Regions from separate parts of the Chengkuizengella sediminis genome, predicted to be linked through region 1. Evidence: a T-box and tRNA genes for the amino acid it is inferred to sense, from the RefSeq annotation. Region 1 holds a T-box; the other holds one or more tRNA genes.
What was found. The T-box of region 1 lies ahead of leuS (leucine--tRNA ligase). A T-box ahead of a tRNA ligase gene usually reads a tRNA of that ligase, here a tRNA-Leu.
Positions count from the first base shown of each region.

Region 1 (15,936 bases):
TGCAAGGGTATCTAAATTTGCTGATCCTTTAAATATACCTTTTTTACCAAACGCCAGAAAACCAGCTAATTTAGCTTTTAAAAAAGCACTTCAATTAATGAGCTTAAAGGCATCTGAAACTGTGGTTATTGGTGATCAGTTACTGACTGATGTGTATGGGGGGAATCGATTTGGTTTGAATACTATTTTAGTGAAGCCAGTTTCAATTGGTGAGGATTCTTTTTTTACAAGAATTAACCGAAGAATAGAACGAATCATTCTTTCCAAGTTAAAAAAGAAAGGTCTAATGCCTTGGGAGGATTAAATTGTGGATAAAATAAACATAGATACAGATCAGCTCGAATATTGTTCAGGTTGCGGTGTTAAATTGCAAACGAATGATTCGAACAAAATTGGATATGTTCCAAAAGAAAATGCAACGATATGTCAACGTTGTTATAAAATCAAACATTACAATGAGATTTCCTCTATTGCTCTAGAGGAAGATGATTTTTTAAAGATTCTAAGCCATGTAGGACAAACAAAGAGTTTAGTTTTAAATATTGTTGATGTATTTGATTTTGAAGGAAGTTTAATTACTGGATTGAAACGTTTTGTTGGTTCAAATCCTACGGTTATGGTAGTCAATAAAGTAGATTTACTACCTAGAAATATGAATTTGAATAAAGTGATGAATTGGGTAAAAAAACAAGCGAAAGAATATGGTTTAAACGTTGTTGATGTCGTCTTGTGCAGCGCTAAAAAAAATATAGGTTTTCAAGATGTATTAGATGTTTTAAGTAAGTATAGAAAAGGCAGAGACATTTATGTTGTAGGAGCAACAAATGTTGGAAAATCCACTCTGATAAATCGACTCATCAGTGATTTTAGTGATTTAGATGAAGAATTAACGACATCCAGATATCCAGGTACTACTTTAGATTTAGTAAAGATTCCTTTGGAAGATGGAAAAAATATTGTTGATACACCGGGGATTGTTTATACTTCACGAATGACTGAAATTATTTCAAAACACGATTTACAAAAAATAACACCAGAACAATCTTTAAAACCAAGAGTATATCAATTAAATGAAAGACAAACATTATTTTTTGGAGCACTTGCAAGGTTTGATTTTGTTCAAGGTGAACGTCAATCTTTTACATGTTTTATTTCAAATTCTGTGTATGTCCATCGAACGAAGTTGGATAAAGCAGATGAAGTATATGAAAATCAAAAAGGTGAAATGTTATCTCCACCTGGAATTAAAGAGCTAAAATCTCTTCCTTCCTTTACAAAACATGCATTTCGTATTCCAAAGAACAAGAGATTGGATGTATTGATATCTGGGTTAGGATGGATCAAATGCAACGGAGAAACTGGTGCAGAAGTGGTGATACATTCCCCTAAGGGTGTGAAAGTCGTTTTACGTGAATCCATGTTATAAGTACTAGATTTTTATTCGGTTCCAAGCATACGATATTATAGAAGGTATCAATAACAGGGTTTAAACTGACTATTATTTTTGGAACCCTGTTTTAGTCTTTTATCTATGGGGGAGGTAATAAGATGCAATTTCATTCAAAAATAAATACAAACACAAAAGTGTATGGTGTCATTGGAGATCCAATTAAACATTCCAAGTCTCCTACTATGTTGAATCGTGCTTTTCAGGAGATGAATATAAATGCTATTTATGGAGCATTCCATGTAGAAGTGGGAATGTTAAAAGAAGCGATAGAAGGATTTAGAGCTTTTAAGCTTGGAGGACTTAGCGTTACTATTCCACATAAAGTAGAAGTAATGTCTTACCTTGATGAGATTGATGAAGGTGCCAAAGTGATTGGGGCTGTTAATACAGTCGTGAATGATCATGGCAAGTTGAAAGGATATAATACTGATGGAATTGGATATGTAAGATCTTTGAAAGAAGAAACACAGCTCGACCTAAAGGGAAAAAGGATTCTAATTTTAGGTGCAGGTGGTGCAGCTAGGGGAGTTGCTTATGCATTAGCTGGGGAAAATCCAGATCATATTTGGATTGCCAATCGTACTGAGGAAAAAGCAACAGAACTTGCGGAATCAATGCAATCATTCGTGAAGGCAACAGGTATGGCTCTCTCAGACATTGCAAAAATAAATAAAGAGGTTGATTTAGTCATCAACACGACCTCCGTAGGGATGCATCCACAGATTGAATATAGTCCGATTCCTTCATTATTTATTAATGAAAACATGGTTTTTAGTGACTTGATTTATAACCCAAGAAAAACCAAACTTCTTTCCTTAGCAGAAGAAAAGGGCTGTCTAATTCACAGTGGTTTAGGTATGTTTATATATCAAGGAGCGTATGCTTTTGAATATTGGACAGGTAAACCTGCACCGATTGAAGCCATGAAACAAGCAGTTGAATATTACCCAAAAACATTTTAATATATAACAAAAAACAAAAACAAAAATTAAATACTATCCATTGAATAGAGGTTAAACAATGTTAACAGGAAAACAGAAAAGATATCTTCGATCATTAGCACATAATCTAACACCTATTTTTCAAGTTGGAAAAGGTGGAGTCAATGATCACTTAATACGACATATCAATGAAGCAATAGAAGGTAGAGAACTAATGAAAATAAGTGTATTGAGTAATAACTTAGATGATCGAAAAGAAATTGGAGAGAAAATTGCCAAATCTTCCAAATCCGAATTGGTACAAGTGATTGGGAATGTGATTGTGTTGTATAAGGAATCAGAGGACAACAAAACCATAGAGCTTCCATAACAATACCCAAAAAAGTGAAGTAAAGTGATGTAGCTTAGTCCTATAGAAATGATTTAAGAAGACATTTGATGGAGGATTAGAATGAAAGTAGGGATTTTGGGAGGTACTTTTGATCCCATTCATATTGGCCATATGATAGTTGCTGAGAGGGCTAGAATTGAAATGGATCTGCAAGAGGTTTGGTTTTTACCTTCTTCTATCCCTCCTCACAAAAATAATACTCCTATTGCAACTCCTAAACAAAGATGGGAAATGGTATGTGAGGCAGTTCAAACAAACAAATTTTTTTTGGGGAAAGATCTGGAGTTAACAAGAGAAGGCGTGTCATATACGATAGATACGGTAAAAATTTTAAAAAAGAAATATCCTCAACATGAATTTTTCTTCATTATAGGAGGAGATATGATACAGTATTTACCGAAGTGGTTTCAAATTGATGAGTTGATCCAACTTATTTCTTTTATAGGGCTCCAAAGACCTGGAACTGAAATAAAATGGGAGCTAATAAATGAACAAATGAAGCAAAAGATCAATATGGTAACAATGCCTTTGATAGACATTTCATCTAGTAATATAAGGGATCTTTCCGCTCAAAACAAATCAATACGATATCTCGTTCATGATAAAGTATATGATTTTATTAAGGAGCATAAATTATATGAAACGAGATAAACTTATTCAAGCTGTACAACAGCAGATGCCTGAAAGGCGCTGGCTTCATACATTAGGTGTGATGGAAACCTCTGTTGCTTTGGCAAACGAATATGGGGCTGATCCTGTTAAAGCAGATTTGGCAGCTTTGTTGCATGATTATTGTAAGTATTGGTCAATAGAACGACAAAAAGAATGGGTTATAAAGGAACATCTGCCGGTTGAATTATTACAATATGATAAACAGTTATGGCATGGTCCTGTTGCTGCGGAATTAGTACAACAAGAGTTTTCGATTAATGATGAAGATGTGATCAATGCTATTCGTTACCACACTTCTGGCAGAACGAACATGTCAATGCTTGAAAAGATAGTATGTTTAGCAGACTACATGGAGCCAGGGAGAGATTTTCCTGGGGTGGATCAAATTCGAGAATTATCTAAGCAAAGTTTAGAAAAAGCTCTTATCGCAGGGTTTGACTCTACAATCCGTTTTTTAATATCCAAAGGAAAAAAGATTTTTCCTTTAACCATTGAATCACGCAACTTTTTAATTGATGAAATGAAAAATATGAAGGAGGAATAGAATGAGTTTAAATTCAGAAGAAATTTTAACTATCGTTAATAATGCAATTGAGGAAAAGAAGGGGCATAACATCACATCTTTAGATATAAAGGAAATTTCATTGATCGCAGATTATTTTGTTATTTGTCATGGAAATTCCGAGCCACAAGTTAAAGCTATTGCTGAAGAAGTGAAAAAAAACGTTGAAAAAAGCAACGGAAGTATTAAAAGAATAGAAGGTTATGATACCGCTAGGTGGGTGCTCATAGATATAGGAGATGTGATTGTACATGTTTTTCATCGTGAAGATCGTGAGTACTATAACATTGAACGTTTATGGTCTGATGCAAAAGTGGTAGAGAATGTATGAAATTAGAAGCGGGCACGTATGTGCAATTAGAAGTCGAAAAAGAAGTTGAACCAAACGGATATTATTTAACAAATGGTTCTGAAAATGTACTGCTGCATTACAGCGAAGTTGAAGGTCAAATTCAAATTGGTGATTACATAGAAGTGTTTTTATTCCATGATACTCATGACCGTTTAGCTTCTACGATGAAACGTCCTTTAATCAGTTTGGGTGAATTAGCATTATTAGAAGTGGCAGATATTCATCCGCGTATGGGATGTTTTTTGGAGATGGGATTAGGCAGGCAATTATTGCTGCCGATAAGGGAATTACCAGAGGAACAAGAACTAAGACCTGTTGTTGGTGATCGTGTATTTGTTGTTTTAGAGCAAGATAAACAGGGCAGAATGCTTGCTAAACTTGCTGGTGAAAGAGAATTTGAGACATATGTTTTTGCAGCTCCCTCTACGTGGAAAAATCAATGGTTTGATGCGAGAGTATATAAAACTTTAAAAATGGGAACTTTTGTACTTGTGGATGGTGGTGTATTAGGGTTTGGAGCCATCGGGATGATACACTCTACAGAAAGAACAAAAAAACTTAGAGTTGGTGAAGAAGTGAAAGTAAGAGTAACTTTTGTCCGTGAAGATGGACGAGTTAATCTTTCACTAAGGTTAAGTAAGGAAAAAGGCAGAGATGAGGATGCAACGATCCTGCTTCATTTTTTAAAGGACCGTCCAAACGCTGCAATGCCTTATTCAGATAAAACCCCGCCAGATATTATATTACAAAAGTTTAATATGAGTAAAGCAGCATTTAAACGGGCAATAGGAAAACTAATGAAAGAAGATTTAATCAGACAAGATGAAAATTGGACCTATTTAAAAGAAAAACAAACGAAAGATGAATAGTATTTTTACTGAAAACAAATACATGTAATGTGTTTTTTTAAATGTTATCTCTTTCTGTTTTCTGTTTGAGGAGAGTTTATATGTCTTATGAAGGATTTGCTAATTATTATGATGCATTAATGGAGGACATGCCTTATCCTCAGTGGATTGATTTTGCCGAGAATTGTTGGGGTAAAGAAGAGAAACCAAAAACAATTGTAGATTTAGGCTGTGGTACGGGTAACATTTCTATCCCTTTAGCAGAAAAAGGATTTCAAGTATATGGAATAGATCGTTCTTCAGAAATGCTTACGATTGCTACTCAAAAGGAAGTAAACCATTCGCATGTTATAAAACAAAACGGGGGTTCTATAACTTGGCTCGAACAGGATATGAAAGACCTGGAATTACCGTCATCTGTAGATTGCATCATTTCTTTTTGCGACTGTTACAATTATATCACTGACGAGGCTCATATTGTTCAGTCTTTTAAAAAGGTATATGAATATCTTAAGTCTAAGGGTTTGTTTATTTTTGATATGTTAACAGAATTTCAATTTCAATTTTATTCAGATGAACAGCCTTTTACTTATAATGAAGAAAATCTATCGTATATTTGGACATGCGCTTATGATAACGAGCATCATGAAATTGAACATGATTTAACGATTTTTGCACAACAAAGTGATTCAAACTATTTGAAAATCAATGAAATCCATACTCAACGTGCTTATCCTATAGAATGGATTAAAAGTCAATTAAGTCATGTAGGGTTTATAAATATTAGCACTTTTGGGGATTTTGAATTTGAATCACCTAATGATGTAACAAACCGTGTTTTTTTCGTTGCACAGAAGTCCTCAGAGTAAAGTTAAAGAACTTGACATGGGTAGGATAAATTTATATAATCGAAGAAAATTTGCGAAATCATTGGCATAGATTAGGAGTAGTAGTTTTTGTTCCATTTTTCAGAGAGTCGGTGTTGGGTGTGAGCCGATAGATGGTAAAAAACGAACTTACCTATGAGCTAGATCGTTTCCCGCGTTAAGGGTTGAAGTGAGCAGAAAACGGAAGTGGACTGCTAATTAGGGTGGTACCACGGGAATTAACCTCTCGTCCCTAGCATTAGCTAAGGATGGAGGTTTTTTTAAATGGAAGAATCGTTTAACTTTCCATTTATATTGGTTAAGGGCCCCGCAAAAGTAATAGGACTTCACTACAGGCTTCACTTCACTTTTGTGGGTTGTTTATCGTAAAGGAGGATTTTAAAATGTCACAATCATCAAATGAACAAGGATATAACCCTCAAGCTTTTGAGCCAAAATGGCAAAAATATTGGGAAGAGAATAAGACATTTAGTGTAGAAAATAATGATGCAAAAGAGAAATTTTTTGCTTTAGATATGTTCCCCTATCCCTCTGGAGCTGGTTTACATGTAGGACATCCAGAAGGAATGACAGCAACGGACATCATATCTCGTTACAAAAGAATGAAAGGCTTTGATGTGCTTCATCCAATGGGTTGGGATGCTTTTGGACTTCCCGCGGAACAGCATGCAATAAATACAGGTGAACATCCAAAAGAATTTACGGTTAAAAACATTAACAATTTCCGTAGACAAATTAAATCATTAGGATTTTCATATGATTGGGATCGTGAGATTAGTACAACGGATGAGGATTATTATAAATGGACACAATGGATTTTCCTTCAGTTATATAAAAAAGGTTTAGCATATGTTGATGAAATTTCGGTTAACTGGTGCCCAGCTTTAGGCACGGTACTTGCTAATGAAGAAGTAATTGATGGATTAAGCGAGCGAGGAAATCATCCTGTCATTCGTAAACCGATGCGTCAATGGGTGTTGAAGATCACCGAGTATGCGGAAAGACTATTAGAAGACTTAGAAGACTTAGATTGGTCAGAAAGTATCAAAGATATGCAGCGCAATTGGATTGGAAAATCTGTTGGAGCTGAAGTTTATTTTGATATTCATGGTTTTGAAGAAGAAAAGTTAACGGTATTCACTACGAGACCAGATACATTGTTTGGTGCTACCTATTGTGTGCTTTCTCCTGAGCATCCTTTTGTAGATAAAATTACCACCCCTGATCAGAAAGTAAGCGTAAAACAATATCAAGATATGGCAGCGCGTAAAAGTGATTTAGAAAGAACGGATTTGGCTAAAGAAAAAACAGGTGTATTTACAGGTGCTTATGCTTTGAATCCAGTAAATGGAGCAAAAGTTCCGATTTGGATTTCTGATTATGTATTAATTAGTTATGGAACAGGGGCCATTATGGCGGTGCCAGGACATGATCAGCGTGATTGGGAATTTGCTAAACAATTTGACATTGAGATCGTAGAAGTCATTCAAGGTGGAGAGTTGTCAAAAGAAGCTTATACAGGTGATGGGGAACATGTAAATTCCGATTTCTTAAATGGTTTAAAAAATACGGAAGCTATTTCAAGTATGATAGATTGGCTATCTGAACATGATAAAGGTCAAAGTAAAACCACGTATCGTTTAAGAGATTGGTTATTTAGTCGTCAACGTTACTGGGGAGAGCCAATTCCAATTCTACATTTAGAAGATGGAACGATGAAAGCAGTTCCTGAGGATCAGTTACCGTTGTTATTACCTGATGTAGAACAGATTCAACCATCAGGAACTGGCGAGTCTCCTTTGGCAACTGTGGAAGAATGGGTGAATACGATTGATCCTGAAACAGGTCAAAAAGCTCGAAGAGAAACGAACACTATGCCACAATGGGCAGGAAGTTGTTGGTATTATTTACGGTATATAGATCCAAACAATGAAAATGAGTTATGTTCTAAGCATTTACAAGAAAAATGGCTTCCTGTAGATCTTTATATTGGTGGAGCAGAACATGCTGTCCTTCACTTGTTGTATGCTAGATTCTGGCATAAAGTATTGTATGATATCGGAGTAGTATCTACAAAAGAACCATTCCATAAATTAGTGAATCAAGGTATGATTTTAGGACCTAACAATGAAAAAATGAGTAAATCTAGAGGTAACGTTATTAACCCGGATGAAATTGTGAATGAATATGGAGCAGATACATTAAGAATGTATGAAATGTTCATGGGTCCATTAGAAGCTACAAAACCTTGGAATACAAACGGAGTAGACGGAATTTATAAATTTTTAAATCGAGTCTGGCGTTTATTTATAGCAGATAATGGGGTGTTGAACGACAAGATCGTGGAGGGTTCTGGAGCTGACTCTTTTAAAAAGGTTTGGCATAGAACCGTTAAAAAAGTTACTGAGGATTACGAAGGTCTTCGTTTTAACACTGCGATTAGTCAAATGATGATTTTTGTAAATGAAGCATATAAAACGGATGAACTTCCAAAAGAAGCGATGACTCATTTTGTTCAAATGTTAGCCCCTATCGCACCTCATATTTCTGAAGAGTTGTGGCAGCGTTTAGGAAATGAAGATACGATTACGTTTGTAACTTGGCCTTCTTATGATGAAAAATGGATTGTTGATGATGAAGTAGAAATTGTAGTACAAATTAAAGGGAAAATTATTGATCGTATCCATGTACCTAAAGATTTAGATAAAAACTCTTTAGAGAAAATAGTTTTAGAACTTGATAAAGTAAAAACAGCAACAACCGGTAAAACAATAAGAAAGGTTATTGCTGTTCCAGGGAAATTAGTGAATATTGTTGTTTAAAACAAATTAATTTTTGCTTGAATCATAAAACATGGACTCTATTTTGCTGAGATCCTCATCATATTTTGCATGTGTTGTTTTGATAAGTTGATTAAAAACTCCATTTAACTCACTTGACATCATCTTTAAGCCCTCAGCGGTAATTCCTCCGGGAACACTAACACGTTCTATTAATGTTTCTGGAGTGAACCCCCCTGTGGTTAATAACTTTCCAGTTCCCAATACCATTTCACTCGCTAACCGTGTTGCTTCTTCTTTTGGAATTCCAGTTTCCTCCACTGCAGCTTCTACAAAATTTTGAATGAAAAAGGCTAAAAAGGCTGGACCACAGCTTGAGATATCAGATGTAACCCTTGTAAATTGTTCAGATATTTGTAGTGGTTCACTAATTGTTTTTAATAATCTTTCCAGTGTTTGTTTATCTTCTTCTGTTATTTTATTTCCATACATACACAAAGAGGCTCCACTGTGCTCATGATTTGTAATGCTTGGAATAATTTTTGCAATTTTGCAAGGGAGCTGATCTTCAAGATGTTTTATTAAAATTGGACTAGTAATAGAAACAATGATTTGAGAAGGTAATAATACATTTTTAATTTCATCTATTACATTTTTAAATTCTAAAGGTTTTACACAAATAAATATAATATCACTTTCTAAAGCTACCTCAATATTTGATGGATAAATACGGAGCTCAGGGTATTTTTCTTTAAGTTTCTTCGTTTTGTCCTTTGTTCGATTGCTTGCTGAAATTTGCTCTGATTTTAAGGCTTCGGATTGGATGAAAGCCTCTATTAATATACTTCCCATACTGCCAGTTCCAATGAATCCTAAATTCATCACGAAACCCTCCTAAATATGATTCAATTCAATTACACAAATAGCCAAATTAATATGCTACCATTATGTATATGTTCGTGCATCAATAAACATGAGGGTTTTTTGCTTTAAAGTAAAAGAGTATTGAAAAGTGAGTACATTTAGCTTTTGATGGTATAACGATTTACCAACTATCTTAGGCATCATCACTTTCACAATCGACATTATTTTTCAAAATATTGAAAAAAGTTACAAAAAAATATAGACTGTACATTACTGATATGGTATATTTTTCAAAATGAAAAATAAATTCTAGTAATTTGAATTGTATTGGTAGGTGATACTTATGAGTTTAAGGAAATTAAAAGAAATTCGTTCTATATTATGGATCATACTTATATTATGTATTGTCTTCTTTCTTTTACTTGAGAAGTTTATATTACAAGTTGATCAGGTTAATGAATTAGAAAACGTTACTGATCAGGTGGAAGATGTACTATTACTAAATGATGATAGTACTAATCAAGGAACAAATGAAATAAAAGATCGAATGGAAAATGTTGTAGAAAAACCACTAGACCCAAATAAAGAACCAATCGGTTCCCCCACAAAAATCAATGTTAACCAAGCCAGTGTTCAACAACTAATGATCCTTCCAAATATAGGGGAAGTAAAAGCTCAAGCCATTGTTGATTATCGAGAAGAGCATGGGAGGTTTCTCACTAGAAATGAACTGATGAATGTGAAAGGAATTGGAGAGAAAACGCTTGAAAAACTGAATGGGTTAATCACATTCTAGTTGTTTTATATCTTTCACATTAAACTACCATTTATTGCAACTTACTCTGCCCACATTTTTATTAATGTATATTAACTCATTGTGATTGAGAATATAATTTTGGAAAATGAGGAGGAGCAATATAATGTCTGAAGAACGTAAGTTAGGTTTAGAAACGTTATCCGTACATGCAGGTCAAGAGGTTGATCCAACAACGATGTCACGCGCACTTCCAATTTATCAAACGACTTCGTATGGATTTAAAGACACAGAACATGCTGCGGATTTGTTTGCTTTAAAGGAATTCGGGAATGTATACACTCGATTAATGAATCCAACTTCAGATTCGTTTGAGAAAAGAGTAGCGGCTTTAGAAGGTGCACCTGCGGCTTTGGCAACGGCTTCTGGATCATCAGCTATAACGTATTCCATTTTAAATATTGCTGGTGCTGGGGATGAGATTGTGTCTGCATCAAGTTTATATGGTGGTACTTTTAATTTGTTTTCTGTAAGTTTACCTAGAATTGGTATTCATGTGAAATTTGTAGACCCGAACGATCCTGAGAATTTTCGTAAAGCAATTACTAGTAAAACAAAGGCTTTGTTTGCAGAATCTATAGGGAATCCTAAAGGCGATGTATTAGATATCGAAGCTGTAGCTAAAATAGCACACGAAAACAGCATTCCTCTCATTGTTGACAATACTATACCGAGCCCTTATTTGTTACGTCCAATCGAGCATGGTGCAGATATTGTTGTACATTCAGCGACGAAATTTATTGGAGGTCATGGTACTTCAATTGGGGGAGTTATTGTAGACGGAGGCACATTTGATTGGATAGGAAGTGGGAAATTCCCTGAATTAACTGAACCAGATCCAAGTTATAATGGGGTGGTATATACAGAGGCTGTAGGACCAATTGCATATATCATTAAAGCTCGTGTTCAATTGTTGCGTGATATGGGAGCTGCTATTTCACCATTCAATTCCTTTTTACTTATGCAAGGTTTAGAAACGCTTCATTTGAGAATGGAAAAACACAGTGAAAACGCACTTAAAATGGCTCAATATTTAGAGGGCCATGAATTTGTTGATAGTGTTAGTTACGCAGGGCTGGAAAGTCATCCTTCATATCAATTAGCAAAGAAGTATTTACCGAACGGACAGGGAGCAGTGATGACTTTTGAAGTAAAAGGCGGATTGGATGCAGGGAAAAAAGTCATCAATTCTGTGGACATATTTTCACATCTAGCTAATATTGGAGATAGTAAATCACTCATTATCCATCCTGCTAGTACAACACATGCTCAATTACAAGGGGATGATTTATTATCTGCAGGAGTAACATCTGGAATGATTCGTTTATCTATAGGAACAGAATCCATAGATGATCTGATTTATGATTTGGATCAAGCGTTAAAAGCAAACCAGCAATAAGTAAAAACACCGTATGAACAGGATATGATTGGAAAAATTAACTATGTATTTGTTTTTGTATTTGCTATAATATCTTATATCAATTGGATAAAATTACGAGCAGGTATAGAAAGAATGATTCGCATAACAAAGGAGCATCTACATGAATAAAAACAAACGCAAAGATTGGGACACCTACTTTTTAGACATTGCTTATATGGCTGCTACAAGATCACAATGCCCACGAAGAAGAGTAGGGGCTGTTCTTGTACAAGGGAAGAAACTGCTAGGTTCAGCATATAATGGTGCACCTATGGGAGTTCCAGACTGTTTAGAAGCAGGTTGTATGATCGCTGAAGAATATGAACTGCAAAATGTAGATGGAAAAAATGAGATGGTAAAAAAACAAAGATGTATTCGTACGATTCATGCTGAGCAAAATTTATTACTATTTACAGACCGCAAGGACCGCGAAGGGTCAACGGTTTATGTAACAGACCAACCATGTTGGACTTGTGCTAATATGCTTGCGAATTCAGGGGTTTCTGAAATTGTTTATCATCGTCCGTATATAAAAGATTCAGATAAAGTGAATGATCTTATGAATGATAGAGGAATTGTGTTTAGAACAATTGAGCAATATCAGCCTCCTGAAGGTGTTATTGATGAAATAAAAGAATAATACCATTTTTTATAGTTAAATAATATTTATTACGAGGAAGAACCTCTTCGAAAATTTCGAAGGGGTTTTTTGTTTGAAAAATAAAATTATTTTTTCATTATCTTTTTACATAAGGTAGGTTATGTCAATGAAAAACCCCATATTATGTTTTGTGATTACATGGATTATAGGAGCAACAATCGTATTTTCGAACCAATCAAAATCTATGTTGTTTTGTATACTAGTACTTTGCGTAGTATTCATTTTTTTCCTATGGAAAGTAGGGCGAACATATAAATTATTTTCAATTTGTACGTTGATACTTCTTTGCTCAATTATTTATCATCATTGGTACGATACAAAGAATGATTCAAGCATAGATCCGAATTGGGCAGAATCAGAGGTGAAGGTTCATGGCACGATTCATTCCACAATAAAAATCGATGGTGACCAAGTCAGCTTTGATATCAAAACGGACCAGCTAAATGAAAAGTTGAAAGTATTTATCAAACTGAACACAATTGATGAAAAAAATACTGTGAAAATGTGGGGGAGAGGAGATTCTATTGTTTTGATCGGGGTACTTAAAGAACCTTCTGTAGCAAGAAACTTTGGTGCATTTGATTATAGGAAGTACTTATATTATCAACACATTCATTGGATTTTGTCAGCTAAAGGTTTGGATAATGTTCAGGTGACTCCAGTTTCGTTTCAATTCACTTTAAGTTACTTTTTGAGTTGGACTGATAAAATAAGAGATTTTTTAGCCAATCAAAGTACATTGATATTTTCAGAATCACATCAGGGATTTATGTTAAGTTTGTTATTAGGATTACGGAATGAATTTGACCCAGTTGAATTTGAACAGTTTTCTCAGATTGGATTAACGCATATATTAGCGATTTCTGGTCTTCATGTAGCTGTTTTTTTGACTTGCTGTATGTACGTGTTAAAACTATTAGGGTTTACAAAAGAAAAACAAATTTATTGTTGTATGTGTATTATTCCATTTTATATCCTTATTACAGGAGCAGCACCATCGGTAGTTAGAGCTGGTCTTATGGCCATGTTTGGGTTGTATGCACTTAAAAAAGGACGTAGTAAAGATGTTTTGAATTTTGTTGGATTTGCTGTACTCATCATGTTGATATGGAATCCTTATTATTTGGTCAATGTGAGCTTTCAACTTTCAGTGATCGTAACATTATTACTAATTTTACTTGTCCCAATGATTAGTAAATTAATCCCCATTTCTTCAACTCTTTTAAATGGAACATTGTCAGTGACTATCACTGCGCAGCTTGCCTCATTTCCGTTAACGATTTTTTATTTTAATCAATTTTCTCTTCTATCTTGGTTAGCAAATCTCCTTTTAGTACCTATCGTTAGTATTATCATTTTACCTCTCGGATTAGCAGCTTTAATTTTAAGTTTAATTTATACAAAAATAGGTTTATTGATCACTTATGTAATTGAAATATGTATTGATATTTTATTTTGGTTTGTTCACAGTATGAATACGTATTCAAAATTCAATACCATCTGGGCTTCCCCAACAATTGAATTTATCTTTTTATACTACATTGTGTTATGGATGAGTGTTTGGACATTGCATATAACTATTCGAAAAGATAAATTCCTTCCTGAAGTAGTTCAAGATCGTTGGACAGTTTTTATTAAGAAATATAAAATAGCTATTTATTTTAATATCATGTTCCTTCTCCTCGGTTTATTTTTTTATTTTCCAAATTTTTATGACAAAACTGGTTTAGTGCGATTTATTGATGTAGGTCAAGGTGACAGTATTGTAATTCAGACTCCAAATAAAAAGGTGATCTTAGTTGATGGAGGCGGTACATTTTCATTTACTAAGTCTGACAATGAATGGAGAATTCGTAAAGATCCGTATGAAGTTGGTAAGGATGTTGTGGTTCCGATATTAAAAAAACAAGGGGTACATGAAATTGATTATTTAATCATGTCTCATTTAGATATTGATCATATAGGTGGGTTAATTGCTACTATTGAAAAAATACCTGTGAATCATATCATTTTTAACGGTACATTAAAAAATAATGAAACTGTTCAACAAATTTTTAATCTAGCTTATGAAAAAAGAATACCTCTTTATAAAGTAGAAGCTGGAGAATTTTTAAAGTTGGATAAATATACGACCATTCATTTTTTACATCCTCCTGAAGTAGAGGAAGTTTATCTTGAAAAGGAACAAAACGAACAATCTATCGTTTTTCTGTTGAAAATATATCAAACAAAACTTTTATTTACTGGGGACATAGATCAGGTTACAGAAAGAGCAATTTTAAACCGTATGAATCCGTACCAAACAGAAGTAGATATTTTAAAAGTGGCACACCATGGGAGTAAATCGTCATCATCAACAGAATGGCTGAATTATTGGCAGCCAAAAGCTGCGATGATTTCGGTAGGAAATAATAATTTGTATGGGCATCCACATCATGATGTATTGATGAATCTAGAAAATTACAACCTTGATATTTATCGTACAGATAAGCAGGGTGAAATCCAGATCGAAATTGATGATAGAGGTTGGGATGTGACCACAAAGTTGAAATATTGAGCGTTTTATAAAAATGTAAATAAACAATACTATACTCAACATGATTCTGATATATTTGTAATAGGATTACTATAGAAAATAGAATGTTTATACTTTGCATTGACCGTTGGTAATAAAATGTATAAAATATTTCACTGCAACATATTTGATCTTTTTATCGTCAATATAGTTGTAAGAGAGGGGGCCCATTTGTGGTAGAGCCAGAAATAATTAAAAATGCTCAAAATGGGGATCGGGAAGCTTTAATACAAGTATTAAGAGAAATTGAAACCCACATATATCGCACCGCTTTTTATATATTAGGCAATGAACATGATGCGATGGATGCAGCGCAAGAATCACTTATTAAAATTTATTCTAAAATTCATTTATACGAAGAAAAAGCATTATTTAAAACTTGGATACAAAGAATCGTTACAAATGTTTGTATTGATAAGTTTCGCAAGAAAAAAACGAATGTCTCTATTGAAGAGCACGAAATAGTGATTAAAGGTGATGATAATGTGGAGAAAGAAATTTTATCTGCATATGTGGCAAAAGATATTGAAGAAGCGATTGCTAAATTACCTGAACATCATCGTATGGTTGTTGTTTTAAGGTATTTGCAGGATTTTTCTTACAACGAGATCTCTATCTCACTTGATTTACCTTTGAACACTGTGAAATCGTATTTATTTAGAGCTAGGCAACAACTGCAGAAATTACTCCATGAATATCAGAAAGGTGGTGTACAAGGA
Region 1 covers NZ_SIJC01000001.1:637,681-653,616, reverse strand. The annotation lists gene EPK97_RS03245 (YqeG family HAD IIIA-type phosphatase) at 1-304, shown strand, start outside; gene yqeH (ribosome biogenesis GTPase YqeH) at 317-1,426, shown strand; gene aroE (shikimate dehydrogenase) at 1,549-2,412, shown strand; gene yhbY (ribosome assembly RNA-binding protein YhbY) at 2,471-2,761, shown strand; gene EPK97_RS03225 (nicotinate-nucleotide adenylyltransferase) at 2,843-3,433, shown strand; gene yqeK (bis(5'-nucleosyl)-tetraphosphatase (symmetrical) YqeK) at 3,420-3,998, shown strand; gene rsfS (ribosome silencing factor) at 4,000-4,347, shown strand; gene EPK97_RS03210 (CvfB family protein) at 4,344-5,237, shown strand; gene EPK97_RS03205 (class I SAM-dependent DNA methyltransferase) at 5,318-6,085, shown strand; T-box leader at 6,144-6,340, shown strand; gene leuS (leucine--tRNA ligase) at 6,487-8,925, shown strand; gene comER (late competence protein ComER) at 8,932-9,765, opposite strand; gene EPK97_RS22320 (helix-hairpin-helix domain-containing protein) at 10,091-10,543, shown strand; gene EPK97_RS03185 (homocysteine synthase) at 10,668-11,960, shown strand; gene EPK97_RS03180 (deoxycytidylate deaminase) at 12,103-12,621, shown strand; gene EPK97_RS03175 (DNA internalization-related competence protein ComEC/Rec2) at 12,749-15,199, shown strand; gene EPK97_RS03170 (sigma-70 family RNA polymerase sigma factor) at 15,391-15,936, shown strand, end outside; gene EPK97_RS03165 (anti-sigma factor family protein) at 15,936-15,936, shown strand, end outside.

Region 2 (15,936 bases), on a different contig from region 1:
TTCGAATCCCACTCTCTCCGCCAGATCAAAATCAATAGGGCGGTGTAGCTCAGCTGGCTAGAGCGTACGGTTCATACCCGTGAGGTCGGGGGTTCGATCCCCTCCGCCGCCACCAAAAAAGTACTTGATAAAGTGGAAAGACCATGATAATATAGTAAAAGTCTTGTCAAAATGATAAGGACGCTTAGCTCAGCTGGGAGAGCATCTGCCTTACAAGCAGAGGGTCGGCGGTTCGATCCCGTCAGCGTCCACCATACGCCGTTGTAGCTCAACTGGTAGAGCAACTGACTTGTAATCAGTAGGTTGGGGGTTCAAGTCCTCTCGACGGCACCACTTTAAATTAGGAGCTGTGGTGTAGAGGCCTAACATGCCTGCCTGTCACGCAGGAGATCGCGGGTTCGAATCCCGTCAGCTCCGCCATTTAAAATATAATAAGGGATGATGAACCCATAGGGTTCGTTGGAGCATAAGCTTCGGAAGGATTGCATCGCAGTCTCGCACGAAGTAAGAGTATCCCGTCAGCTCCGCATCACAATCATTATAGTAAGGCTCGATAGCTCAGTCGGTAGAGCAGAGGACTGAAAATCCTCGTGTCGGCAGTTCGATTCTGTCTCGAGCCACCATTTTCAACTGAATATTAGTTGTGGAGGATTAGCGAAGTGGCCAAACGCAGCAGACTGTAAATCTGTTCCCATCGGGTTCGGTGGTTCGAATCCATCATCCTCCACCATTTTGAGAGCCATTAGCTCAGTCGGTAGAGCACCTGACTTTTAATCAGGGTGTCGAAGGTTCGAATCCTTCATGGCTCACCATTTATTTCAAATCAACTTCCAATTGGAAGTTTTTTTTGTATATTTAAATAAAGATGTTGTATTACTTTTTTTGAAGCAGGTTGCTGCTCTTAGTAGAATAAAATAGCATGTTGACCAATCCATCCTACATAAATATCTATATGAAGTGTGAAATATGTTTTTGTTAAACATATTTATTTATGTGCAAGGGAGGGAGTTTGATGAGCGCAATTATTGGGTTAGATATAGGTAGAAGTTACGTAAAATCATATACAGGATCTAAAATATTTCATTTTCCTGCGATTATTGGAGAATGGAGAGAACGTAAATTAATAACTGATTATGGTGAGAATGCGATTGAATGTAGATTTAATGATGAGAGATTTTTCGTCGGTACGTTGGCGCAAAATGAATCAGATTTTTGTAGAAATATGATGACAGAGAATAAATCTCATGATGATGCACGTTTGTTAGCTTTAATATCCATTCATAAAGCAGCACTATCTGAAAATATCACAGTTGTTACAGGTTTACCCGTAGCACAACATAACGAGTTAAATAAGAAGGAATTACAGGATTTATTAATTGGTTACTGGGAAATTGAAGTAAACGGCATTCTGAGGAATTTTCATATTTCAAATGTGAAAGTAGCTGTAGAAGGTGGTGCTGCTTTTTGGTCGTCACCTAAAGACGGTTTAATCAGAGTTATTGATGGTGGAAGTAAAACGATTAATTATGTAACAATGATCAATCGACGTTATGTTGATCGTGAATCCGGATCCCTTCCTTTTGGGTTTGGCACGAATAAATCTGACAATCATAAAGAGCTTGCAAATCGAATAGCGGGTGAAGTAAGTAAGAAGTGGGGAGATCACGACGAAGTATGGGTTGTTGGCGGGTGTGCGCGGGAGTTAACAGGCTTGTTACAACCGTACTTTCCTAATGCCAAACCATTACAAAATCCCTTATATGCAAATGCAATTGGCTATTATCGCATAGGAAAATCGGTGGAATCATGAGTTATAAAAGAAAAACAGTTTATTTTAATATGGAAAATGAAAAACAAAAAGAGCTGTACGAATGGTGCACTAGTGAACGTTATAATTTTAGTATGTTTATAAGAAATTTATTATCCATGTATAAGGATAATAAAGTATTGATAGAAAATAAATCTGTGAATGACCTTTCAGTTTTACAGCCCACAGAAGAAGATAAAATGTATATGAATGATATTCTGTAACCAGAAATTATATAAGTATATTTTATAAATTAACTTTATCACTTTATCTAAATAAATATTGAAATGTTAACCAGTAGTTGACACTTAGCTGAAAAATATGATAACATCAACTAGCATCATAAATTTAGAGCAATAACTTTATAACATGCGCGTGTGGCGGAATTGGCAGACGCACTAGACTTAGGATCTAGCGTTTTACGACGTGGGGGTTCGACTCCCTTCACGCGCACCACTCGAACAAAATTCACCGATAGGTGATTTTTTTTATTTCTCCATTAAACACCCAATACTCCTCTTTAGCGAATAATCCCTTTCATTTTTGGACAAGTTTTTTGAATTCATACATAATTAATATGGATGTAATTTATATTACAGATAAATGTAATAACTATCTGGTATATTCACTTTAGAAAAGAAAATATCCTTTGCGGAAAAAGGTGTGAAAATAAATGAAACAATATGATCTAATTGTCATTGGAGGCGGAGCAGGTGGTTTAACTGCAGCAGCAGGTGGTGCAAATTTTGGGGCAAAAGTTGCTTTAATCAACAAAGGTTCATTAGGTGGAGATTGTCTATGGACTGGATGTGTACCTACAAAATCATTAATTCAATCGGCTAAAATTATACAGACAGCAAAAAAAGCCAGTATTTTTGACCTGGAAGTTAATGGTCTGCCAAATTTTAAGGTGGCAAAAGACCGTTTAAATCAATCTATTTCAACAATTCAGAAACATGATGATGATCAACGGTTTATTGACATGGGGATTGATGTGTACCATGGGTCTGCATCATTTAAAAATGCAAACGAAGTGAACATTGAAGGACAAACATCGATACGAGGTAAACGGATTGTAATTGCTACAGGTTCGAGACCTATGATTCCACCTATCGAGGGAATAAAAGAAACAGGATTCCTAACAAATGAAACCGCTATACAATTAGATAAACAACCTAAGTCGTTACTAGTTGTTGGTGGAGGACCCATCGGACTAGAATTTGCACAATCGTTTACTAGGTTTGGAACCAAGGTAACCATAGTAGAAATGGGTATTTCTATTTTAGGCAAGGAAGATTCAGACCTTGTTCCCTATGTAATTAAATCGTTAGAAAAAGAAGGAGTTCAATTCATTACGGGTGCGAAAGTTTTAAAAACAGAGAAAACTGACTTTGGGAAACAAGTAACAATTGAACATAACAATCAAAAGAAAATCCTGCAATTTGATGAGGTTTTATTGGCTTCAGGTCGTGTTCCAAATTCTGATAAATTAGAGCTCGAAAATGCAGCTATCAACTCAAATAAAGGTTACGTTACAGTAAATCAAAAATTGCAGACAAATGTCCCTCATATATATGCTATTGGAGATGTGAATGGATATTATCCTTTTACTCATAAAGCTGGTTACGAAGGAAAACTAGTGGTTTCCAATGCTGTATTTGGTTTGAAGCGAAATGTTAATTACTCAAATCTCCCTTGGGTTACTTACACTGATCCTGAATTATTCCATTTAGGATTAACAGAGGAAGAAGCGAGAAAAACAGGGAAAGAGATTAAAGTTTACAAAACAACGCTAGATGATGTGGATCGGTTTGTATCCGATCATGAAACGAAGGGTTTAATAAAAATAATTACAGATAAAAAAGGTGTTATTTTAGGGGCACATGCAGTTGGTCCAGGAGCAGGAGATTTCATGCAAGAGGTTGTTTTTGCAAAACAGTATGGTCATAAAATTGGCTCCATATCCAATGTCATTCATCCTTATCCAACACATGTTGGAGGCGTTCAGAGAACAGCGGATTTATACTGGAGAGAAAAGCTAGCTTCAAGCTCAATCACAAATATTTTGAAAAAGTATGTGAAATGGTTTAGGTGAGAGGAGGGTGTTATTATCATGCAGAATCGTAGTATCAAAAAAATATTATTATTTGGTCTATTTATCTCTGTTGGAATTACCATTTTATTTGTCTTTGATCTTCGTCGATTTACTCCAGAAAATATAAGGGATTTTATTTTATCTTTTGGAGTATGGGCGCCTTTATTATATATATTTCTTTATACAGTTCGACCTTTAGTTTTTTTCCCAGCCATCGTTTTAACTTTATCTGGGGGATATACTTTCGGTCCGTGGTGGGGTACGTTATACGACTTAATTGGGGCCACGCTTGGAGCCTGCTTGGCTTTTATCATTGCACGAGCTTTGGGAAGAGAAACCGTAGAACGTTGGCTAGGTGATAAAATGAAAAAGATGGATAATATTTCAGAGGAAAAAGGATTTCGAACTATTTTGTTTATTCGACTAGTTCCTTTGGTTCCTTTTGATGTAATAAATTATGGAGCAGGTCTATCCAAGGTGAAATTAAAAGACTATGCACTGGCTACTTTAATTGGAATTATACCTGGAGCATTTGCTTATAATTATTTGGGTGCTTCCTTTCATAATTTTTCATCACAATTTTATTTTGCAATCACATTAGTGCTAATTTTAATGCTGATTCCAACCGTATATAAATGGACAAAAAAAAGAAAAAGAAATTTAACGAATATTTAAGGATAGAAAAGGGGTTGTTATTTTTGAAAAAATTAATCATTACTGTATTAAGTTTACTTCTGATTGTTTTAGCAGGATGTGGAGTTCAACAAGAGCAAGCACAAGAAGGCACCTCTTTAAACCTATTAGAAACAGACTGGGAAACGATTTTAGATGAGGCTGAGGGACAAACGGTTAATTTTCATATGTGGGGTGGTGACGATCGCTATAATCGTTACATTGATGAATGGGTTACCCCTAAATTAAAAGAAGAAACAGGAGTAATATTAAATCGAGTTGCGATTACAGATACGAAAGATGTCATCAATAAATTGCAAAATGAACAATCTGTAAATAAAACAGATGGAACTGTAGATATCATTTGGATAAATGGTGAGAACTTTAAACTTGCAAAAGATAATGGATTGTTATGGGGCTCATTTGCTTCACAGTTGCCTAATGTGAATCAATATGTAGATATCAATGCTCCTGACATTCAACTTGATTTTGGTGAAAATACAGAAGGGTTGGAAGTCCCTTGGGGAAAAGCGCAATTTGTTTTTATATATGATGAGACAAAAATATCACACCCGCCTAAATCAATGAAGGAGCTGGGAGAATGGATCAAACAAAACCCAGGAAAATTCACTTATCCCGCTCCACCAGATTTTACGGGGAGTGCATTTGTAAGACAAGCGTTATATGAAACTACAGGCGGTTATGAACAGTATTTAAATTCTGAAAATGTAAAGGAATGGGACTACACTCCTTTATGGGATTATTTAAATGAAATTGAATCGAATTTATGGCGAGGAGGAGAAACCTACCCTGAGAGTTTAGCCAAGTTAGATCAACTTTTTAGCAATGGGGAAGTTTGGATGACGATGGCTTATGATCCAGGAAAAGCATCTAGTCAAATTGAAAAAGGCGTTTTTCCTGAGACAACACGTACTTTTGTTTTAGAAGGAGGTACACTATCTAATACACATTATTTGTCTATTCCTTTTAATTCTGAGCATCAAGCAGGAGCGATGGCTGCCATTAATTATTTATTGTCACCTGAGGCACAGTTTTCAAAGATGAATCCAGAGCACTGGGGAGAAGGCATGTCATTAGATCCTTCTAAACTTTCCAATGAAGATCGTGAGCAGCTAAAATCGTTGGATCTTGGCATCGCTACTTTACCAGCTGAAGAACTAGCTAATTTTAAAGTACCAGAAATACCAGCGAACTATGTAAAATGGTTAGAGGAAGGCTGGTTTGAATATGTGGCAAAAAGGTAATCCATATCTATATGTGTTACCTGCTGTATTTTTTATGATTATATTTTTTTTCGGAGGGATACTGCAGGGATTGCTTCAAAGTTTTGGTGTATCGATGCTTCATCATGATACACAGTTTTCATTCACAGCTTATCAGAAATTAATTCAATCTGTGGACTTCTGGCTATCCCTTATCCTTACTTTTAAAATTGCCTTTTTATCGACTTTATTTTCGGCTATGTTTGGTATGATTTTTGCGTTTATTTTATTTATAATATCTTTAAAAGCACATACGGGAACAAGTTTTACTTTTTTTTATCGAATATTTCAATATCCTTTAGTGATACCTCATCTAGCTGCAGGTTATTTATTTTTGCTGTTGCTGATGCAGAGTGGGTGGATTTCTAGAATGAGTTATCATTTAGGATGGATTGAAGAGATTCATCAGTTTCCTATCCTTGTGAACGATACTTTTGGTTGGGGAATCATTTTAGCTTATTCTTGGAAAGAAGCACCCTTTATAACATTAATGGTTTATCCTGTTTTGTTAAGAATCCATAAATCATGGTATGAAGTTGCAAAATTATATGGTTCAAATATGAATGAATTTATTAAAAATATCGCACTCCCACTAGTTTTACCTGCTTGGTTATCATCCATATTTATTGTATTTGCATTTACATTTTCAGCCTTTGAAATTCCTTATTTATTAGGAGTGACCTATCCACAGTTGCTTCCTGTTTACTCTTTTGAATTATTTATGAATGGTGGATGGGAGGAACGTTCACAATCTTTAGCATTAAATATTATTTTGGCTTTTGTTACAGCGATTTTGGGATTGATATCCTATAAATTAAGCAAACGTTGGTTATCTAGGGAAAGGAGGGGATGGGAATAAGGCTAAAAAATGGTTGGCAGATTCTTATGTTTCTTTTTTTAATCTTGTTTTCTATCCCAGTAGTCCCGCTTGTAATCACTAGTTTTTCTGCAGGATGGAGATGGCCTGAATTTTTACCAAATCAGCTTAGTTTGAGAGCTTGGGAATATGTTTTCTCACCTTATGCTAGCACGTGGGAAGCGATTGGAAATAGTGTATTTATAGCAATGATGGTAACTTTAATCAATATTCTTCTTTGTTTACCAGCGGCAAATGTAATCGCTAGAATGAATTTTAAAGGGAAAATATGGATTGAAGGTATATTATACGCTCCATTAATTATACCGCCCTTCATAACCGTGATGGGAATCCATCTCACCTTCATTCATTTAGGTTTTACAGAATCTCTTTTGGGTGTAATTATCGCTCATATAGCACCAACCATGCCATATATGTTAAGAGCATTAATCATTAGTTATCAAACGTTAGGATTCCAATGGGAGGAGCAAGCAAGAATGTTGGGTGCAGGAAGGTTGAATCGGCTTCGAATTGTTTTGCTGCCACACATACTCCCAGGTATCGTAGCAGGGTCTAGTCTGACGATTCTTGTTTCATTAAGTCAGTATCTAATTACCTTTCTTATAGGTGGGGGTCATGTTGTTACACTACCTATCATTTTGTTTCCATTTATCAGTGGTGGGGATATAGCCATAGGCTCTGCGTATACTATCATATTCGGTGGTCTTGCTCTGTTATCTCTTTGGATGATGAACGCGTTATTAAAACGATATTATAAAGCTCGTATCATCTTTACAGGTTAATTGTATTTTATGATTATATTTTATCGATTTTGGAGGATATAAATGGGGAATTTAGTGATTAGTAGCATTAAGAAAAAGTTTCATAATCATCATGGAGATTTGAGTCAAAATCCCTCTTTTCAATTATATCCTATCGATCTAACGATTCAGGAAGGTGAATTTTTTGGAATTTTAGGACCTTCAGGTTGTGGAAAAACAACGTTTCTTAAATGTATAGCGGGGTTAATTTTTCCGGACTCAGGGGATGTGTTGTTAGGAAAGAAAAATTTAACGTATGTCCCTCCAGAGAAAAGACAGTTTTCGATGGTGTTTCAACAGCCATTATTATTTCCTCATTTGAGGGTGATTGATAATGTTGCTTTTGGTTTAAAAATGCAGGGGATAAATAAAAAAGTGCGGTTAAATAAAGCAAAAGAAATGCTGCAAGCGGTTGGATTATCTGGGTATGAATTAAGACATCCCTCTGAATTAAGTGGAGGGCAGCAGCAGAGAGTTTCTTTAGCAAGAGCTATCATCATGAATCCTAAAGTATTATTTTTAGATGAACCATTTAGTGCATTAGATCCAGATTTACGAGAAGAAATGCGAGAGTTGGTAAAACAGCTTCATCAAACGTATAAGGTGACGGTATTGATGGTTACACATGACAGAGAGGAAGCCTTTCAATTAGCTGATCGACTTGCCATAATGGATGAGGGTAAAGTCCTACAAGTAGGGACTCCAAAAATCTGTTATGAAGAACCTGAGAATATTAAAATAGCGCAGTTCTTAGGCTCAAAGAATATGATAGAAGGTGAAGTTTTAAAAAGTAAATTTATAGGAAAATATTTTGAAACATCTTTTGAGTATGATGATTTTAATAGTAATAAAGGCTGGCTGATCATTCGTCCTGAATTATTCAAGCGCACTGAATCGGAAACTGAGGATCAAGATATACAGAACTTTAAAGGGAGAATAAAAGAAGTATCTTATCGCTCTGGTTTTGTTCATTATAAAGTCAATGTAAAAGGACAATCCCTTTATGTAATTGAACCAAATCAATCTGATTTACCTGAGGTGAATGAACAGGTAACCTTGCAACTAAATATGAAAAAAGTACACTTTATCCCGCAAAATGAGGAATAGATGATGAAGATGGGGGATAGGGTTCAATAATAAGTGTGAGGAGTGAGAGACGGATGTTAGATACACATGCTCGTCATGTTGTGCAGCCATTTATAAAACGAACAGCTATATCACTTTTAAACATAGGATTAACAGCCAATCAAGTCACATGGATTGCATTTCTTATCGGAGTTAGTACTGGTATTTTTATATATTTTAATGATTTGATTATTGCTGTTATTTTGCTTTGGATCTCTGGATTTTTAGATGCAGTGGATGGTTCGATGGCTCGTGAGCAGAAAAAGACAACAGCTTGGGGTACGGTCATGGATATTACCTTTGATCGAATAGTAGAGCTTTCTGTGATCATTGGATTAGCCGTAACTTTTCCAGAAGCACAGCTTGTTTTATTGCTATTAACCGCATCGATTGTATTTTCGATGACCGTATTTTTAACCGTTGGGGCATTATCAGAGAAAAAAGGAATTAAATCTTTTTATTATCAAGCAGGATTAGCTGAACGTACAGAAGGGTTTATTTTACTATCACTCATGATTTTATTAAATAACTGGCTGATATGGATTACGCTTCTGTTTTTTATCGTTGAAATGATTACGGCATTGCAAAGATTGTTAGAGGCAAGAAAGATTCTGAAGGATTAAGCATTAGATAGATAAAAGTAATAGCACAATTATACTAAAGGCCGTCTTTAGACGGTTTTCTTTCTTTTTTCTAGACCAATGACCATAAAAGTAGTAAATTTATATAATAAAGAAATTAAATCTAAGTTAATTGTTGATTTGAGAAGTATATTTTAAGTCAGCTTTATTGTATAACGTAAGAGTCACCGATTAGTAATTTTCTTAGTATGTTAATGTAATAGGAGTTGAAGGGATTTAGACATGGATAAAGTAAAAAAATGGCTTGCTGTGTTACTTGGGAAACGTATTTTTAAAACTGGATTATCCGTTTTTATAACGGCAACCATTTGTGAATTATTAAATTGGCCAGTATTGTTTGCAATCATTGCTGCAATCGTAACGATTGAACCTACAGTGAATGCATCGATTCAAAAAGGAAAAATTCGTTTACCAGCTGCTGCTATGGGGGCTGGTGTTGCTATGTTTTTTGACTATACACTGGGACAAACCCCAATCTCTTATGCATTAGCAGCATTCATTACGATATTATTATGCCATAAGTTTCGTTGGGACGATGCAATTATCGTCGCTACTTTAACAGCTGTAAATATGATAGCCATAACTGAAAATGATTTTCTTGTTAGCTTTGTAACAAGGGTGGGTACCACTTCGGTCGGTATTATCACCTCTATTGTGGTAAACTTTTTTGTGCTTCCACCCAATTTTATGGGACAAATATCCAAGGCCAAAACAAATTTAATGAGTGACACTAAAAATTTGCTTGATAAAATTATTTCTTTTCAATTGGATCAAAAAGGAAATCAAGAAGATCTGGAAAACTCACTTACGTCTCTACAGAAACGGTTAGATCATACAATTAAATTAATTGAATATCAGAAGGAAGAATATCGCTATCATCGTTTTAAAAACACAGAGTATAAACTATTAAAACGAATACAGACAAAGTTAAAATTATTAGATAAAATAAATCATCATGTTTACGATATGTTGTATTTAACATCAGAGGATCGATGTATGCATACAAACGATAAAGATATATTAAAGAAAGCATGGTTTGATATATCTATATATTTTGACTGGGAACACAAAAATACGGCGAAGAATTTTGAAATTCATCAAAATATATCAGCGCTCTTTTATTTATTACACAGACAAATTGATGTTGAACAAACAGAAGATTATATGGATAAAAGCAGTTCCATTGCATATGAATTATTAGCGATACATTCTTTAATTTGTAAAAGGTCATTTTTGAAACCAACCCAGTAATAAGCAAATGAGAATGCTCATATTATCACTTGGTTAATAAAATTAATCTTCTAAAATAAAAAATGGATATCAATATTTAGTGAGGTATATTAAGAGGGAAAGTTAATAACATTCGAGTGTTGTAGTCACTTTTTATAAGTTAAGTTATCGTTTTTAAGACCAAAATAAGTGATTTTGTCCAATGGAAAATTGAGGGAATAGTATTCCATTGGACATGTGAAACAAAGTGTTAAAACGTAAAGTAAATATATAAAATTATATTTACATGTCATCAATATTAACATCATTTCTTGAAAAATGCACTGCATCAGACTAAAATTCCCAAAAAAAACTATAAATTAACACAAAGCGTTACATAACATAACATATTTTAAGAAGGTGAATAGTGTTTTGAATGAATGTAAGATGACTTAGGAGATTGTATCAATTTTTATGAATTGGGATCGTATGAGCCAAGCTTATTTCGGAAAAACTAACGATCATTGACATGTAAGAGGATGTGGTCGTAATTTTAATTTATCTAATCCCATTTATCGTGGCTTTTGGAACGGTTTACGCATTGGTACCTGTAATGAAAGATACAGCCGTAAAAATAAAGTTTGTGGATCGTCCGAATAAAAGAAAAATACATCATACCCCGATTCCTTTAATGGGTGGTGTGATCATTTATCTCGGTTGTATATGTTCTATGTTGATTTTTGATGGATTTTCCACAAGGACATTAACATTGCTCATTGGAGGGACGATGTTACTGTTCACGGGATTAATAGATGATTGGTATAAAACAAAAGGCTTAGATTTTCCTATACTGCCTAGAATCATTGTTTATGTATTAGCAGCGTCTGTTCCAATTTATTATGGGTTAGAAATTAAAGGAATAACGAATATAACAGGTCAAGGGATGATATTTTTCCCTAGCTGGATTAGTTGGGTAGTAACGATCCTTTGGGTTTTTTGTATTACAAATATGGTGAATTTTATTGATGGGGTTGACGGTTTAGCAACGGGGATAGTGACTATATCTGCTTGTACTTTATTTGTAGTTTCAATGTTAAAAGATCAGCAGGGATCAGCGATCATGGCAATCATACTTGTTGCATGTTGTTTAGCTTTTCTTGCATATAATTTTTACCCTGCGAAAATATTTATGGGTGATGCTGGTGCAATTTTTTTAGGATATGCACTTGCGATTCTCTCTTTGGATGGGGCATTAAAAAGTGCGACAGTGGTATCTATTGTTGTGTCTGTGTTTGCAATCGGAGTTCCAATATTTGATACGATTTTTGTATTAATTAGAAGAATAATTCAGAATAAAGGTTTACATAAAGCAGATAATCTTCATACACATCACAGCTTGATGAAATGGGGACTTACTCAAACTCAAACAGTCTCTTTTTTATATTTAATCGGTGTTGTGTTTTCATTGGTGTCCATTATTATATTTCTTATTTTTAAATAACCAATTTATGTATGAAAGGTTTTCTGTGAAAAAAATAAATTGACAACATTCTTGTTTCAGTGTTAAGGTTATATAGAATTTTTAATATGAAATTTTTAGAAAAGGAGGGTTTTTAATGAACTACATGACAATGTTATTTCAAAAGATTGATTTTAGAGTTGATTTTAGAACATATCATATCGATTTAGAGACCTCTCCATCGGTGGATTTATTTTAAAAAATAATCCATTTCATTTACATAAACGATGGCACAGGTCATATCTGATCTGTGCCTTTTTATTTTCTTTTATGAAAAAAGGCACTATCATTCATTGATATTGCCTTTTTTGTTTTCTTAAAAGTGAAAATATAACAAAAATTAGTATAAATTTCATATGAAAATTTCTGATATTTTTAATGGAGGTGAGGTTTATTGGAAAAAATAACTTGAAAAAGGACATTTGTATGATAACATATATACAAACACATGTTCGTTAAAATATTTAATTATTTATGAAAGGGGGAGAAAGTTTGTTTTCAGTATTAGTCAAATTAAGCTGGTTCTTTAAAAGGCATTGGATTCGTTATAGTATAGCTATTTTTTTACTCATCTTAGTAGGTGTATTGGAAATCATTCCACCAAAAATGTTAGGAATAGCCATAGATTACATACAGAATGGCTCGCTAACTTTTAATAAATTGCTTGATATAATTTTGATATTAGGCGGATTGGCACTTATTATCTATGTGATTACCTACGTATGGATGTATCAATTGTTTGGTGGTTCATTTCTTGTTGAACGTACAAAACGCTCTAGACTCATGAAGCATTTATTGAAAATGACACCTACTTTTTATGAAAAAAACAAAACCGGGGATTTGATGGCTAGAGCTACGAATGATTTAAAGGCGATATCCATGACAGCAGGATTTGGTGTTTTGACACTTGTAGATTCATCGATTTATGCCTCTGTTATATTATTGTCTATGGGTTTTATGATTAGTTGGAAGCTAACATTTGCAGCCATTATCCCGTTGCCGCTAATGGCGTTGGCAATGAATAAATACGGTAAAGTTTTGCATGAAAGATTTACAGAAGCTCAAAATTCATTCGGTGAGATGAATGACCAAGTGCTTGAATCCATTGCGGGTGTTCGCGTAGTTCGGGCTTATGTGCAGGAGAGAGCGGATCAAGGAAGATTTGCAGCAGCTACAACAGATGTTTACAACAAAAATATATCGGTAGCAAAGGTTGATTCATTGTTTGAACCGACTATTAAAATTTTGGTAGGGTGCAGTTATTTAATTGGGTTAGGTTACGGAAGTTATCTTGTATTTCATAATGAGCTTACATTAGGGGAACTTGTCACTTTCAACATCTATTTAGGAATGATGATCTGGCCTATGTTTGCCATTGGTGAATTGATCAATGTGATGCAGCGTGGAAATGCATCTTTGGATCGCGTAAGTGAAACACTTTCGTATGAGCCAGATATTAAGGAGAAGGAACAAACGATAAGAGTGATGACTGCTAAGGATATTCAATTTAAAAATGTCACTTTTAGATACCCATCTTCAACATTTGATAACTTAAAAGATGTATCATTTACACTTGGGCGTGGTGAAACACTTGGAATTGTAGGTAAAACAGGTAGTGGTAAAACCACTCTGTTAAAGCAGTTGCTACGTGAATATCCTCTTGGAAAAGGCAATATTACAATTACCGATACCTTCATTGATGATATGTCACTTCATGATTTAGGAAAATGGATCGGGTATGTGCCACAAGAACAAATTTTATTTTCAAAAACCGTTCGCGAAAATATTTTGTTTGGAAAAAATGATGCAGACGAACGTGACATTGAAAAGGCATTGGAGCTCGCGTCGTTAAAAAAAGACCTAAATACTTTTCCTGATGGATTAAAAACATTAGTTGGAGAAAAGGGTGTGGCCTTATCAGGTGGCCAAAAGCAAAGAGTTTCCATAGCTAGAGCGATTATTGCTAATCCAGAGATTCTAATTCTTGATGATGCATTATCTGCTGTAGATGGCAAAACGGAAGCAAGAATTATAAGTAATTTACAAAGAGAACGAAAAGGAAAAACAACGCTCATATCTACACATCGTTTATCAGCTATACAGCATGCGGACTGCATTATTGTACTTGATAACGGAGAGATTGTACAACGAGGAACACACGAACAATTAGTTAAAGAAGATGGTTGGTATAAGGAGCAGTACGAACGTCAGCAACTTGAGGACGTGGAATAGGAAGAGGTGAAAATGTGAGTACTGGAAAAAGATTGTTTGCTTATGCATTAAAGTTTAAAAAAACGATTATATTGGCTTTGTTAATGTTATCTGTAGCGGTAGTGGCTGAATTGTCAGGTCCTTTAATTGCGAAGCAGATGATTGATAAACACATTCTAGGAATTGAATATCAATGGTATGAAACTTCAGTAAAAGATGAATATTCAGTTCAATATGAAGGTCATTGGTACAAACGAAGTGATCATTTTGAAGGAATCGAAGAAAAAGGTTCAGAAATTCGAGTGCTTCAAGTGGAAAGAGATTATTATTTTATACCTGAATCCATTTTATTTGATGGGAGCAGAAGTGTTGAAAACAATACATTAACAATTACGAAGGGTGAAGAAATAACAACTTATCCTGCTGCAAAATTGACAGCGGCACAACTGTTTCAGTTTTATAAACCAGAAACAAAGAGCTTAATTCAATTAAGTGGTATTTATATGGTATTAATTTTGATTTCGGCTTTATTCCATTATGGTCAGACGTTTTTCCTGCAAAAATCAGCGAATCAGATCATTCAGAAAATGAGGTCAGATGTATTTGAGCATATTCAAAAGCTACCAGTTCAATATTTTGATCATCGACCTGCTGGTAAAATTGTATCTAGAGTAACGAATGATACTGAATCAATTAAAGAGTTGTTTGTGAATGTATTAGCGAGCTTTTTTACAAGTGCTGTATATATGATTGGGATATTTGGTTTTGTATTTATTTTAGATCATAAACTTGCTTTTATTACTTTAATTGTTATTCCAATATTGATGATTTGGATTGTTGTATATCGAAAATTTGCATCTAAGTATAACCACGTCATTAAATCTAGATTGAGTGAAATTAATGGAATGATTAATGAATCAATACAAGGGATGGCCATTATAAGAGCATTTCGTAGACAAAAGGAAACAACAGAGGAATTTGAATTTTTAAATGAGGAATATTTTAAACATCAAAACAAATTATTGAATTTAAACTCATTCACATCTCATAACTTAGTTAACCTATTAAGAAACGGCTCATATGTAGCAATAATTTGGTACTTTGGAGGTGCTTCATTAGGAGTTGGTACGGTTATTTCAGTAGGAGCTTTGTATGCTTTTGTTGATTATTTAAACCGTTTGTTCCAACCTATTACTGGGGTAGTGAACCAATTGGGTCATATGGAGGAAGCCATTGTTTCAAGTCAACGAGTATTTCAACTATTAGATGAAAAAGGAGAAACATTCTCTGATGGTCAAATGGAAAGATATCGTGGTCATGTCGCTTTTGACCAAGTGTCATTTGCTTATAAAGATGAAGATTATGTGTTGAGTAACATCTCATTTGAAGCAAAACCTGGAGAAACAATTGCACTTGTAGGACACACAGGCTCTGGGAAAAGTTCAATTATGAATTTGTTATTACGTTATTATGATATTCAGAAAGGGAAAATCAAAATTGATAGTCAAGATATATCTGAGCTTCCAAAACAGTTTATTAGACAGCATATGGCCATTGTATTACAGGAACCGTTTCTTTTCACAGGTACGATTGCATCTAATGTAAGTTTGAATGATCCATCTATAGATCGAGCAAAGGTTGAAAAAGCATTACAAGATGTTGGTGCAGATCAATTAATAAAAAATCTAGCAAAAGGT
Region 2 covers NZ_SIJC01000010.1:148,724-164,659, reverse strand. The annotation lists tRNA gene EPK97_RS17845 (tRNA-Ser) at 1-23, shown strand, start outside; tRNA gene EPK97_RS17840 (tRNA-Met) at 39-115, shown strand; tRNA gene EPK97_RS17835 (tRNA-Val) at 179-254, shown strand; tRNA gene EPK97_RS17830 (tRNA-Thr) at 258-333, shown strand; tRNA gene EPK97_RS17825 (tRNA-Asp) at 344-420, shown strand; tRNA gene EPK97_RS17820 (tRNA-Phe) at 548-623, shown strand; tRNA gene EPK97_RS17815 (tRNA-Tyr) at 646-730, shown strand; tRNA gene EPK97_RS17810 (tRNA-Lys) at 737-812, shown strand; gene EPK97_RS17805 (ParM/StbA family protein) at 1,013-1,810, shown strand; gene EPK97_RS17800 (hypothetical protein) at 1,807-2,031, shown strand; tRNA gene EPK97_RS17795 (tRNA-Leu) at 2,179-2,263, shown strand; gene EPK97_RS17790 (dihydrolipoyl dehydrogenase family protein) at 2,481-3,902, shown strand; gene EPK97_RS17785 (TVP38/TMEM64 family protein) at 3,921-4,577, shown strand; gene EPK97_RS17780 (ABC transporter substrate-binding protein) at 4,601-5,839, shown strand; gene EPK97_RS17775 (ABC transporter permease) at 5,823-6,716, shown strand; gene EPK97_RS17770 (ABC transporter permease) at 6,707-7,516, shown strand; gene EPK97_RS17765 (ABC transporter ATP-binding protein) at 7,559-8,641, shown strand; gene EPK97_RS17760 (CDP-alcohol phosphatidyltransferase family protein) at 8,695-9,282, shown strand; gene EPK97_RS17755 (aromatic acid exporter family protein) at 9,523-10,551, shown strand; gene EPK97_RS17750 (MraY family glycosyltransferase) at 11,051-12,010, shown strand; gene EPK97_RS17745 (ABC transporter ATP-binding protein) at 12,521-14,260, shown strand; gene EPK97_RS17740 (ABC transporter transmembrane domain-containing protein) at 14,275-15,936, shown strand, end outside.
Region 2: it encodes a tRNA-Leu, which carries the amino acid that the T-box ahead of leuS (leucine--tRNA ligase) is inferred to sense. The anticodon was not compared.